3 regions of the Pseudazoarcus sp. NS20 genome follow, and region 1 is predicted to be linked to each of the others. Evidence: riboswitches for the same ligand, from Rfam matches in the RefSeq annotation. Region 1 holds a riboswitch; each other region holds the start of a gene.

Evidence for each region. Region 1 has a riboswitch for cobalamin ahead of AC6H0W_RS01920 (ribonucleoside-diphosphate reductase subunit alpha). Riboswitches for the same ligand answer to the same signal wherever they lie in the genome.
Region 2: linked by a shared signal. The riboswitch ahead of AC6H0W_RS11890 (TonB-dependent receptor domain-containing protein) and the one ahead of AC6H0W_RS01920 (ribonucleoside-diphosphate reductase subunit alpha) in region 1 are both predicted to bind cobalamin.
Region 3: linked by a shared signal. The riboswitch ahead of AC6H0W_RS00775 (acyl-CoA thioesterase) and the one ahead of AC6H0W_RS01920 (ribonucleoside-diphosphate reductase subunit alpha) in region 1 are both predicted to bind cobalamin.

Annotation. Positions count from the first base shown of each region.
Region 1 covers NZ_BAAKIY010000001.1:390,671-394,462, forward strand. The annotation lists gene AC6H0W_RS01920 (ribonucleoside-diphosphate reductase subunit alpha) at 1-2,086, opposite strand, end outside; cobalamin riboswitch at 2,233-2,440, opposite strand; gene AC6H0W_RS01925 (RelA/SpoT family protein) at 2,511-3,792, opposite strand, start outside.
Region 2 covers NZ_BAAKIY010000004.1:37,679-41,470, forward strand. The annotation lists gene bluB (5,6-dimethylbenzimidazole synthase) at 1-166, shown strand, start outside; gene thpD (ectoine hydroxylase) at 342-1,286, shown strand; gene cobU (bifunctional adenosylcobinamide kinase/adenosylcobinamide-phosphate guanylyltransferase) at 1,323-1,847, opposite strand; cobalamin riboswitch at 1,901-2,131, shown strand; gene AC6H0W_RS11890 (TonB-dependent receptor domain-containing protein) at 2,125-3,792, shown strand, end outside.
Region 3 covers NZ_BAAKIY010000001.1:165,089-168,880, forward strand. The annotation lists gene AC6H0W_RS00765 (LutC/YkgG family protein) at 1-575, shown strand, start outside; gene AC6H0W_RS00770 (DUF3309 family protein) at 691-849, opposite strand; cobalamin riboswitch at 1,326-1,531, shown strand; gene AC6H0W_RS00775 (acyl-CoA thioesterase) at 1,629-2,384, shown strand; gene AC6H0W_RS00780 (entericidin A/B family lipoprotein) at 2,678-2,815, shown strand; gene AC6H0W_RS00785 (hypothetical protein) at 3,012-3,326, shown strand; gene AC6H0W_RS00790 (hypothetical protein) at 3,525-3,792, shown strand, end outside.

The DNA of each region.
Region 1 (3,792 bases):
CGAGCGGCAGGATGCCGCGGTCCCACAGACTGCCGCGGAAGGTCGAATACGTGCCGCGCTCGCGCGCCAGCTCGTTCGAAGCGCTATAGGCCTGGTAGGCAATGGCCTCCATGGCGCGGTCGGCGAACTCCACCGCTTCCTGCGAAGCGTAGGCCATGCCGAGTTTGTGCAGGCAATCCTGGAAACCCATGATGCCCATGCCGACGGGGCGGTGACGCAGGTTGGAGTTGCGCGCCTTGCCGACCGCGTAGAAGTTGATGTCGATGACGTTGTCGAGCATGCGCATCGCCGTCTTCACGGTGCGCGCCAGCTTCTCCTGGTCGAGCTGGCCGTCCTTCAAGTGAGCCAGCATGTTCACCGAGCCGAGGTTGCACACGGCGATCTCGGTGTCGGAGGTGTTGAGGGTGATCTCGGTGCACAGGTTGGAGCTATGCACCACGCCCACGTGCTGCTGCGGCGAGCGCAGGTTGCACGGGTCCTTGAAGGTGATCCACGGGTGGCCGGTCTCGAACAGCATCGACAGCATGCGGCGCCACAGTTGCACCGCCGAAAGACGCTTGAACAGACGGATTTCGCCGGCGTCGGCCTTCTTCTCGTAGGCCACGTAGGCCGCTTCGAATTTCTCGCCGAACAGGTCGTGCAGATCGGGCGTGTCGGCCGGCGAGAACAGCGTCCATTCGCCGTCTTCGCGCACGCGCTTCATGAACAGGTCGGGAATCCAGTGCGCGGTGTTCATGTCGTGGGTACGACGGCGGTCGTCCCCGGTGTTCTTGCGCAGGTCGAGGAATTCCTCGATGTCGAGGTGCCAGGTTTCGAGATAACCGCACACCGCGCCCTTGCGCTTGCCGCCCTGGTTCACCGCCACGGCGGTGTCGTTCACCACCTTGAGGAAGGGGATCACGCCCTGGCTCTTGCCGTTGGTGCCCTTGATGCGGCTGCCCAGCGAGCGCACCGGCGTCCAGTCGTTGCCCAGACCGCCGGCAAACTTCTGCAGCATGGCGTTTTCCTTGATGGCCTGGAAGATGCCGTCGAGGTCATCCGACACGGTGGTGAGATAGCACGACGACAGCTGCGAGTGCATGGTGCCGGCGTTGAACAGCGTTGGCGTGGAGCTCATGAAGTCGAAGCGCGACAGCACTTCGTAGAACTCGATGGCGCGCGTTTCACGGTCGATCTCGTTGATCGCCAGACCCATCGCGACGCGCATGAAGAAGCACTGCGGCAGCTCGATGCGGCGCTCGTCGATGTGCAGGAAGTAGCGGTCGTACAGCGTCTGCAGGCCGAGGTAGCCGAACTGCAGATCGCGCGAAGCGTCCAGCGCAGCCGAAATGCGCGCCAGATCGAACTGCGCCAGTCGCGGATCAAGCAAGCCCGCCTCAATGCCGATCTTCACGTACGCCGGGAAGGCATCGGCGTAACGCGCGGCCATGTCGCCCTGAGCCACTTCCTCGCCCAGCACTTCGAGGCGGATCTGGTGCAGTTGCAGGCGCGCAGTAACGTAGTTGTAGCCCGGCTCGCGCTCGATCAGCGCGCGCGCGGCCAGCACCAGCGCCTTGTGCACTTCGCCCAGCGGAATGCCGTCATACAGGTCGCGCATGGCGGCATCCACCACCGGCGCAGCAGCGACATCGGCCAGACCAGTGCAAGCCGCCTCCACGATGTCGACCAGCCGCGCACGCTCCAGCGGTTCACGCCGGCCGTCCACCTCAACATGCAATTCCGGCGCACTGCGCGGCGCTTCGGCCGCACGCTCGGCGGCGCGCTTCTCGCGGTACAGCACATAGGCGCGCGCCACTTCCTGCTCGCCGCCGCGCATCAATGCCAGCTCGACCTGATCCTGAATGTCTTCGATGTGAATGGTGCCGCCCTCGGGCTTGCGGCGCGCCAGCGCGGCCACCACCACCTCGGTGAGCTTGCCGACGACGTCACGCACGCGCGCCGATTCGGCGCCCTGCTGGCCTTTCACGGCCAGGAAGGCCTTGGTCATGGCAACGGCAATCTTGCCGGGATGGAAGTCGACCACCGAACCATTGCGGCGGATGACCTTGAACGGGGGCAGGGAGAGATCTAGCTGAGGGCGGTCCATGAGAGCTCCTGGGAACGTGCGCGGGGAGCTCCGGACAGTCGTGCGCAGACACCCGACCCGACGGCCCGGCTCACGACAAACGGAAAGACAAGTGAAATGGTGGAAACCATGCCTCTCGCCAGGGGCACCCCGCCCCGATTGCGTTAAAGGAAATTGGCAGCACGGCAGGTCTCCTGACTTCCGGGTCCTGATCTGTCGCCGGCCTTCCCGGGGTGCACCGAAATGCAGGGCCCAGTGGCATGGGGAGGCGACAGACTCGCCGGTTACAGTTGCGGGGGCAGTTCCGGAATTGAACCGGATTCCCTTTTCATGCCCGGTCGTGAAACGCGGGCAACCGTGAAGCTGGATTGGATTCTGGTGGGTGGCGGGTAGTAGGTCAAGTGCTTTTACACACTACCCCTAGTAGGTCGTCTGCGAAAACCTACTACATGCTGCGACCAAAGCTGCCGTCGCTGCGGATGCGCCCGATGCGCATCACTTCCGGCACGCGGCGCACCGAACGCATCACAGAGGCAAGCTGCATGCGGTCGTGCACCTGGATGGTGAGGTTGAGGGCGATGTACACGCCCTGCTCGTTGTCCATGGTGACGTTCTGGATGTTGCAGTTCTCTTCCGCGATGGCGCTGGCAACGCGCGCCAGCACGCCACGCCCTTCGCGCGTGATGACCTTGAGTGTGACCTCGAAGGCGCGCTCGTGCGCGGGCTCCCACTCGACATCCACCCAGCGCCCGCGATCGCCGCGCACCTTGGCCACGGCCGTGCAGTCGTGGCGGTGCACTTCCAGGCCCTTGCCTTTGCGGATGACGCCGATGATGGGGTCTCCCGGGATCGGCTGGCAGCAGCTGCCGAACTGCACAGCAAGGCCCTCGCTGCCGCTGATGTGGATCGGCGACATGGACTTGGGCTTGATGACGTCCGGCCGACCGGATTCCTGCTCCTGCGCCTGCACCAGACGGCGCGCCACGATCACCGGCAGGCGCTTGCCCAGACCGATCTCGGAGAACACCTCTTTCTTGCTCTTCACGCCGCGATCTTTCAGGAAGCGGTCCCACGCGAAGGTGCTGATCTGCCCCAGCGCCAGACCATGCGGGCGCAGCGCCTGATTGAGCAGACGCTCGCCCAGCGACACGGACTCTTCGTTCTGCGCGTTCTTGAGGAAGTGGCGAATCTGCGCACGCGCCTTGCCGGTGCGCACATACGACAGCCACGCCGGGTTGGGGTTGGCGTGGGCGGCGGTAATGATCTCGACCTGATCGCCGTTGCGCAGCTCGGTGCGCAGCGGCATCAGGTCGGCGTTGATGCGGCAGGCCACGCAGCGGTTGCCGATGTCGGTGTGCACCGCATAGGCAAAATCGACCGGCGTGGAGCCGCGCGGCATCGACAGGATCTTGCCCTGCGGCGTGAATACATAGACCTCGCTGGGGAACAGGTCGATCTTGACGTGCTCGAGGAACTCCGTGGCCTCGGCGGAGGTGTGCTGCAGTTCGAGCAGCGACTGCACCCAGTTGTGGGTGCGCTGCTCGAGCTCGGTGAGGGTCTTCTCGTCGTCCTTGTACAGCCAGTGCGAGGCCACGCCGGCGTCGGCGATGTGGTGCATCTCGGCCGTGCGCACCTGAATCTCGATCGGCGTGCCGAAGGGGCCGATCAGCGTGGTGTGCAGCGACTGGTAGCCGTTCGCCTTGGGAATGGCGATGTAATCCTTGAAC
Region 2 (3,792 bases), on a different contig from region 1:
CTATGTCGATGAATTCCTCGACGAGCCGGAGCTGGCCCGCGCCGGCTGGCGCCAGCGTCTGGACCTGCGCTCGCTGGTGCATCGCGATGCGTGGGGCGGGCTGGCGGAAGAGGATTCGCTGCGTCACGCGCTGTCTGCGGAAACGACTTGCAATGCCTTGAAATAAGCCGTTTCCATGCCCACCTCTTGAACTCGCACTGGCCATCTCCACGTGCTGCTACGGACCCCCGCCTTGGGGGCGCCGACGTTTGTGAGTGTGGCAACAGAGCCGCATTAAGATCTTTCGTCGCCGATTCATTGAAACCCGTTAACGGATTCAGTAGGAGGTGAACAGGGTGTTAATGCACAACGCATCCCGTGGTTTTTCCCCGTCCGTGGCCGAGCGCCACGACCCGTACCCGACCCGTCTTTCTCGTCCGCCCGAGCGGCCGTGGCTGGAGCGCCACGAGCCGGTCGTGAAGGGGCGCGCAGGTGACGGACCCTTGAGCCTATCGCAGCTCGAAACGTTCGAGAAAAAAGGTTTTCTGTTCGAACCGCAGTTTCTTTCAAGCGATGAAATAGCGGAATTGAGTGCCGAACTGAACGTGCTGTTGGAGCGCCCCGAATTTCGTGGGCGCGACTTCAGCATCACCGAGCCGGAGCATCAGGAAATCCGTTCGCTGTTTGCGGTGCATTTCCTGTCGCAGCGCTTTGCGCGGCTGGCTGGTGACGAGCGCCTGACGTCTCGTGCGCGGCAGATTCTCGGCGGTGAACCGTATGTGCATCAGTCGCGCATCAACTACAAGCCCGGCTTCGAAGGCAAAGGCTTCAACTGGCATTCGGACTTCGAAACCTGGCACGCCGAGGACGGCATGCCGGCCATGCACGCGGTGAGTGCGTCGATCATCCTTACCGACAACCATCACTTCAACGGCCCGTTGATGCTGGTGCCCGGCTCACATCGCAGCTTCGTGCCGTGCGTGGGGCCAACACCGGAGGCCAATTACAAGCAGTCGCTGAAGGTGCAGCAAGTGGGGGTGCCGCCGCGCGAAGCGCTGCGCCGATTGATCGGGCATTCCGGCATCGAAGCGCCAACAGGGCCGGCAGGTGGTTTGCTGCTGTTCGACTGCAACACGCTCCACGGCTCCAACGCCAACATGTCGCCGGACCCGCGCAGCAACGTGTTCTTCGTCTACAACCGGCGAGACAACGCGTGCGATGAGCCCTACGCTGCTTCGCAGCGGCGGCCGCGCTTCCTGTCGCACGAGGCGGATGAGGTGTGGCGACCGTGGCCGGTGAAGGTGTGAGCCCTCACTGCCGGAAGATTCTCCGGCGACGAAAACTCACCCCTTCAGATGCAGCGGAAGGCCCGCCGCAATGAAACTCACCCGGTCGCAACGCTGCGCCACGGCCTGATTGAGCCAGCCGGCCTCATCGCGGAAACGCCGGCCGAGCGGGGTTTCGGGCACCAGGCCCAGCCCTGTCTCGTTGGCGACCAACAGCACGTTGCCGGGCAGGGTGGGCAGCAGTTCTAGCAGCTTGTTGCGCTCGCGCAACAGCATCTCCTCGCATTTCGGTGATGCGTCGCCAAGCAGATTGGCGAGCCACAGCGTGAGGCAATCGACCACCACCACCCGGCCTTTTTTGGCTTCGCGCAACAATGCATCGGCCAGGTGGAGCGGGGCTTCTTCCGTGCGCCATCCGGCAGGCCGGTCGGCCTGATGGCGGCGGATGCGCTCGGCCATTTCCGCGTCCAGGGGCTCTGCGGTAACGATGACGCAGACCGGCCCGCCATTGGCATATGCGAGTTGTTCGGCGTGGCGGCTTTTGCCCGAGCGGGCGCCACCCAAGATCAGATGAAGGCTCATTGGCGCGAAATATCCAGAGATGAATCAGGCTATCATGCGCGCTTCGCTCCGCAAGGGGCGATCGTGTTTCAGGTGCCCTAAGGCGATTCTCGCCCAGGGTTAAACGGGAAACAGGTGCGCGACGGAACCCCCGCCGCCAGGCCTGTGCTGCCCCCGCAACGGTAAGTGGAAGCAAAGCGCATCGAAAACGCCACTGGGCTCCGGCCCGGGAAGGCGATGCGCCGGTCGACGCAGTTTCGGCCAGCCCACGAGCCCGGATACCGGCCTCGGAACACAAATGGCGAAGTTCCGCGGGGTGGCGGCGCGACCTGTTTTTCACAGAGTCCCTTTTCTTTCCCTTCGTGGCTTCGAATTTGATTTCGGCATGGCCGGGCGGGGACGCGCGGCTGGCCGTCAGGGAGCCTGTCTCATGCATTTCAAAATTACAGCTACCGCGCTCGCGGTGGCTTCGGTGTTTCCGTTTTCTGTATTTGCGCAATCGGATGCGGGCGACGAGCTTCGTCCGGTGGTGGTTACCGCTACACGCCAAGCGCAGTCGGCCGACGAGGTGTTGTCTAGCGTCGATGTGGTGCAGCGCGAGGAGATTGAGCGCGCAGGTCAAACCACGTTGGTGCAGTTGCTGGCCAGCCGGCCCGGTGTGCAGGTTGCTGCGAATGGTGGTCCTGGCTCCACCAGCTCCGTATTCATTCGGGGCGCCAATTCGAATCACACGCTGGTGTTGGTGGACGGCATGAGGATTGGCTCCGCAACCAGCGGCTCGCCCACTCTTGAAATGGTTCCGCTTCAAATGGTAGAGCGCATCGAGATTCTGCGCGGCCCGGCAAGTGCACTCTACGGGGCCGATGCGTTGGGCGGGGTCATCAACATCATCACCCGTCGCAATACAGGCGATGGCATCACGCCGCGCGCCCGGATCGGTGCCGGCAGTCGCGATACCTACAGCGCTAGCGCAGGTATCTCGGGCGCTAAAGGCGCGCTTCGCTACCAATTTGACGTCGGCCATGATCGTACGCGTGCTTTCGATGCCCAGCCGCTGGTGTCGAATGGCACCAACAGCGATCGTGACGGCTTCCGTAATGATTACGCCAACGGCTCCCTCTCACTGGGGTTCCGTGAGCGCGATGAGGTCGGCTTCTCGTTTTTCCACTCAGAGGGGCGCAATCACTATGACAGCGCATTCGCCACCTATGATTCATATTCCGACAAGCGGGCGGAATCGTTCGGCGTGCACATGCGAAACGAGCTTCGCCCCGGCTGGGTCAGCACGCTGCGCTTGAGCCAGAGCAAAGACATCTCTCATTCGTACAATCCGGCTGCCGCATCGCGCTATGACGAATTCGACACGCGTCAGCGCCAGATAGGATGGCAGCACGACATCGCCTTCGCAGGGGGCACGCTGCTCGCGGCCGTCGAGAAGCTCAAGCAGGATGTAGACAGCACGGTTAATTACGATGAAGGCAGCCGCACGCTTGACTCGCTTTTGGTCGGGTGGGGCGGAGCGTTTGGCGAGCACGATGTGCAGTTCAATGCGCGTCGTGACCGCAGCAGTCAGTTCGGTGGCGAGAACACCGGTTCGGCGGCTTGGGGCTACCGCTTCGCGCCTGAATGGCGTGTGCGTGCCAGCCTTGGTACAGGCTTCCGTGTGCCTAGCTTCAACCAGCTTTATTATCCCGGCTTCGGCAATCCCGACTTGAAGCCAGAGCAGTCCTTGAGCCGCGAGGTCGGGGTGGTTTTCGAGCGAGGTGTGAGCAGCGTCAGCACGACTTATTACAACAATCGTGTGCGCAATCTCATCGTTGGTAGCGGAGCCACCGCCACCAACGTTGGCAAAGCGAAGCTCGAAGGTATGGAGGTCGGGTTAAGCACGATATTGGCCGGCTTCAATCTGCGTGCGAGCTACGATTATCTGCGAGCTCTGAACCTTGATACGGGGGATCGCCTAATC
Region 3 (3,792 bases), 230 kb from region 1:
GCCCGCTGGACGCCATGCAGCGCGCCACGCTCGACGCTCGCGTCCCGACCCACACCCGCCCCGCGCAAGACGAAGACCCCGTCGAGCGCTTCGTACGAAAGTTCGAAAGCCGTGCCGGCACCGTGGTGCGCGTCGCCGGCCGCAACGACGTAACGGCAGCCGTCGAGGCCTACCGAGCGGAGCACGAGCTGGGCAAAAAAGCCGCTGTCGGTGGCGCCTTGCGCGACCTCCGATGGCCAGCTGACTGGCAGGTCCATCACGGCGCCGCCGGCATCGAAGAAGCCCTCTCGGTGACCACCTGCTTCAGCGCCGTCGCCGAAACGGGCAGCCTGATCTTCGCTTCCGGACCGGACAACCCGATCACTCACAACTTCGTGCCAGACGACCACATCGTGGTGCTGGAACGAAGTCAGATCGTGGATTACTTCGAAGACACCTGGACGCTGCTGCGCCAGCGCGGTATGCCGCGTGCCACCAACATCGTCTCCGGGCCTTCACGCACGGCCGACGTCGAGCAGACCATTCAGCTCGGTGCGCACGGACCGCGGCGGGTGCACGTCATTCTGCTTGGCTAGAAGCGGCGGTCTCTTCCGCCATGAACGACAAAGGGCGCAGCGTTTTCCGCTGCGCCCTTTGTGCTTCCGGGCTGCATGCCGATGAATTCGGCATGCAGCCCGCTCAAAGCATCGCTTATATCTTCCCGAGCAACAGCAGGATCAGGATGACCACCACGACCAAGCCGAGGCCACCACTCGGGCCATAGCCCCAACCACGGCTATGCGGCCATGCCGGCAGGGCGCCGAGCAGCATGAGGATGAGGATGATCAGAAGAAGAGTGCCTATGGACATTTTGGGTCTCCAGAGTGAATTTCTTGGCGGCATCCGAGCCGCGGAATTTTCCGAGAGACATGGATAGCGACTCCGTGGGTGCAGGCGTTATCGATGGCAATCGGCACTGACTTGCTACGGATTCACGATGACACAAGGACGCTATTACATGTGCAAGTCGACTCGCCGGACGGGTATGCAAATGTGTCTTCGCCCGAACTTCGGCTGACACGTAAAACGCCCCTGATGCGCTCCGCAGCAGCAGGCGTACCCGCAACGCAGACTTCGCCGAAAGCCCAATAATTCCGGGCTTTTCCTCGTCCACACGACCCCACCTGCATGCCAAATGCCGCCACGCCACGCGTCGCTCCTTTTCCCTCCACGACCGAGGGCCTTGTCACCAACGCAGACAAAGTTAGGAACTTCCGGCTGCAACATCGCGCTGGAATACCCTCCAGCGACAAGCATCGGGCAAGCACTCGCGCGGCAGGACCGGATATCATTCACTCATTCCGAGGTTGCCCGCCGCTCACGCCGGGCATGAAAAGGGAATCCGGGAACAGGCCAGGCGCCTGCAAGCCGGAACTGCCCCCGCAACTGTATTCGGCGAATCGTGCGCCACGCAGCCACTGGTGTATTCCGGGAAGGCGGCGGACGATCAAGACCCGAGAGTCAGGAGACCTGCCCGGAACACTCTTCAATAACGTTCGGGCGGGGTGCCCCTGGCGAGAAGGCTGCGTTGTCACGTTTACGGGCGACGCGCGTTCCGTTTACGACTCCGCTTTTAACCGGAGCCGTTCATGCCTTCTCCTTTGACCCTGTCGCTGACCGATCTCGTGCTGCCGGACCAGTGCAATCATCACGGCACGCTGTTTGGCGGTGCGGCCCTGTCGATGCTCGACAAGTTCGCCTTCATCCTGGGCAGCAAGGCTTTGCGCGGCCCCTTGGTGACGGCATCGCTGCGGGAGTTGCAATTTCACGCTCCGGTGCCAGCAGGCAGTCTGACGGAATGCGTCGGGCACGTTACACGCGTCGGCGAGCGTTCGGTGACGGTGGATGCCCAGCTATTCGCTGAAGATCTGTTGAGCGGGGGACGCGTTTTGTGCCTGTCAGGCCAAGCCGTGATGGTCAGCAAAATCGCCCCGAACCCCGCGCCACCGGTGAAGCCGCAGCAAGACGGCTGCGTGCGCGTTGCCGAGGTGGTCTTTCCAGGCCACACCACGCATCGCGGCATCCTCCACGGCGGCCCGGCGATGGATTGGCTGGCGAAAGCCGGCTTTGCTGCGGCAACACGGCATGCACGTTGCGGTATCGTCATGGCCGCCAGCGAACGACTTGATTTTCTCGCCCCAGCCCACGCAGGCGAAGTCGTGGAGGTCGATGCGCGCGTCGTCAAAACCGGCCGCAGTTCCCTCACTGTCGAGGCACAAATGCATGCGGAAAAACCGGAAACCGGGGAACGACGTCACTGCACCTCTGCCAGCCTCGTTTTCGTTGCGATTGACGAGCAAGGCCGTTCAGTGCCGCTTCAGAACCAGTCCGCTGCTGCGCAGTGAAACGCCAGCGGATTGCGCACGCCGGGCTAGCGCGCCATCGGCCGCGAACTTACAACCTCGAACATTTTGACGACCTTCCAGAACCTCGTATCAGTCGCAGGTTTACTGGCCGCCACCGTGTCGCGGGTGCGACAGGGGTCTAGCGTGGCAACGCGCCACTCACTATAGTCAAACCATCCGACACAGCTGGGGAAAGTGCTTGTCGGCGGTGGCTACCGGTTGTCTCGGGTGGCCGCGTATTCTTCCCCAGGCATTCCAATCGATCGGGCTGCATAGCCCCAAAAGGAGAGATCATGAAGAACAAAACCTGGAAGCTCGTGCTGGCCATGCTGGCTGCTGCATTCGTTGTCGGTGGCTGCAACACCATCGAGGGGGCCGGCAAGGATCTCGAACGCGGCGGTGAAAAGATCCAGAAAGAAGCTCGCAAGTAACCAGGTCAGGCGCGGCACGCAATCTTCCTGCACATAACTCGCCGCACACCCTGCATTCAGGCCCGTGACTCTTCAACGAGCACGGGCCTGAAACATTAAGCAATCAGGCTTTACAGCGCGGACACTTTGCCGAGCCTACTCTTGCCGTCGTCGCCGCACGGCATTGGGCCATGCGCTTCGTATAGGAGGCTTTCGAATGGCCTTTCAACTAAGCACCCTGATTGCCCCGCTCCTGCTGGGCGGAACGCTGATTGCCACGTCTTTGCCCGCACTGGCAGATCACGACCATCGCCGCTACGGCTCACCCAAAGTGGAATACCACTATCACGACCACCGCGGCGGCAAGCACCACTACAACCGCGGCAAGCCCAAACATGTGAAGAAGCACCACAAGCATCACAAATCCGTGCGCGTGGTCGAACATCACCATTATCACTCTCCGCCGCGAGCGCGTTACTACGAACCGGGCGTGGTGGTGACCGTACCGCCGATCATCTTCAAGCTGAATTGATCGGGCCTCGCACCGCGTAAAACCAATAAAATTCACGCGGGAAATGAAAGTGACCCGGCCTTCTCAGGCCGGGTCACTTTCATTTCAACGACGAAACATTCCGTAGCGAGCTCTTACAGCCACGAAACGTGGGCTCCCCTACTGTTCACGACTGGGCAGGCGGCATTCGGCTGCTTTGGCCCGCCAAGGGAGGCTCTCATGAAAGCGATCGATTTTCGCCAAATGTTCGTGCCGCTTTTGCTCGGTGGTTCGCTGCTCGTTGCGTCGTTGCCGGTCATGGCCGAGCGCGGGCAAGGGCATGATGCGCCGCACCGCGACACGCAGCATTACGACCAACGCAAGAACAGTCACCATTACCATCGCAGCACGCCGTACTCGGGCAAGCACGATCATCAGCTGTCATACGGCGTCGTGCACCGGTATTACTTCCCGCCTGCTCCGATGTATGCCCCCCCGCCACGGATCG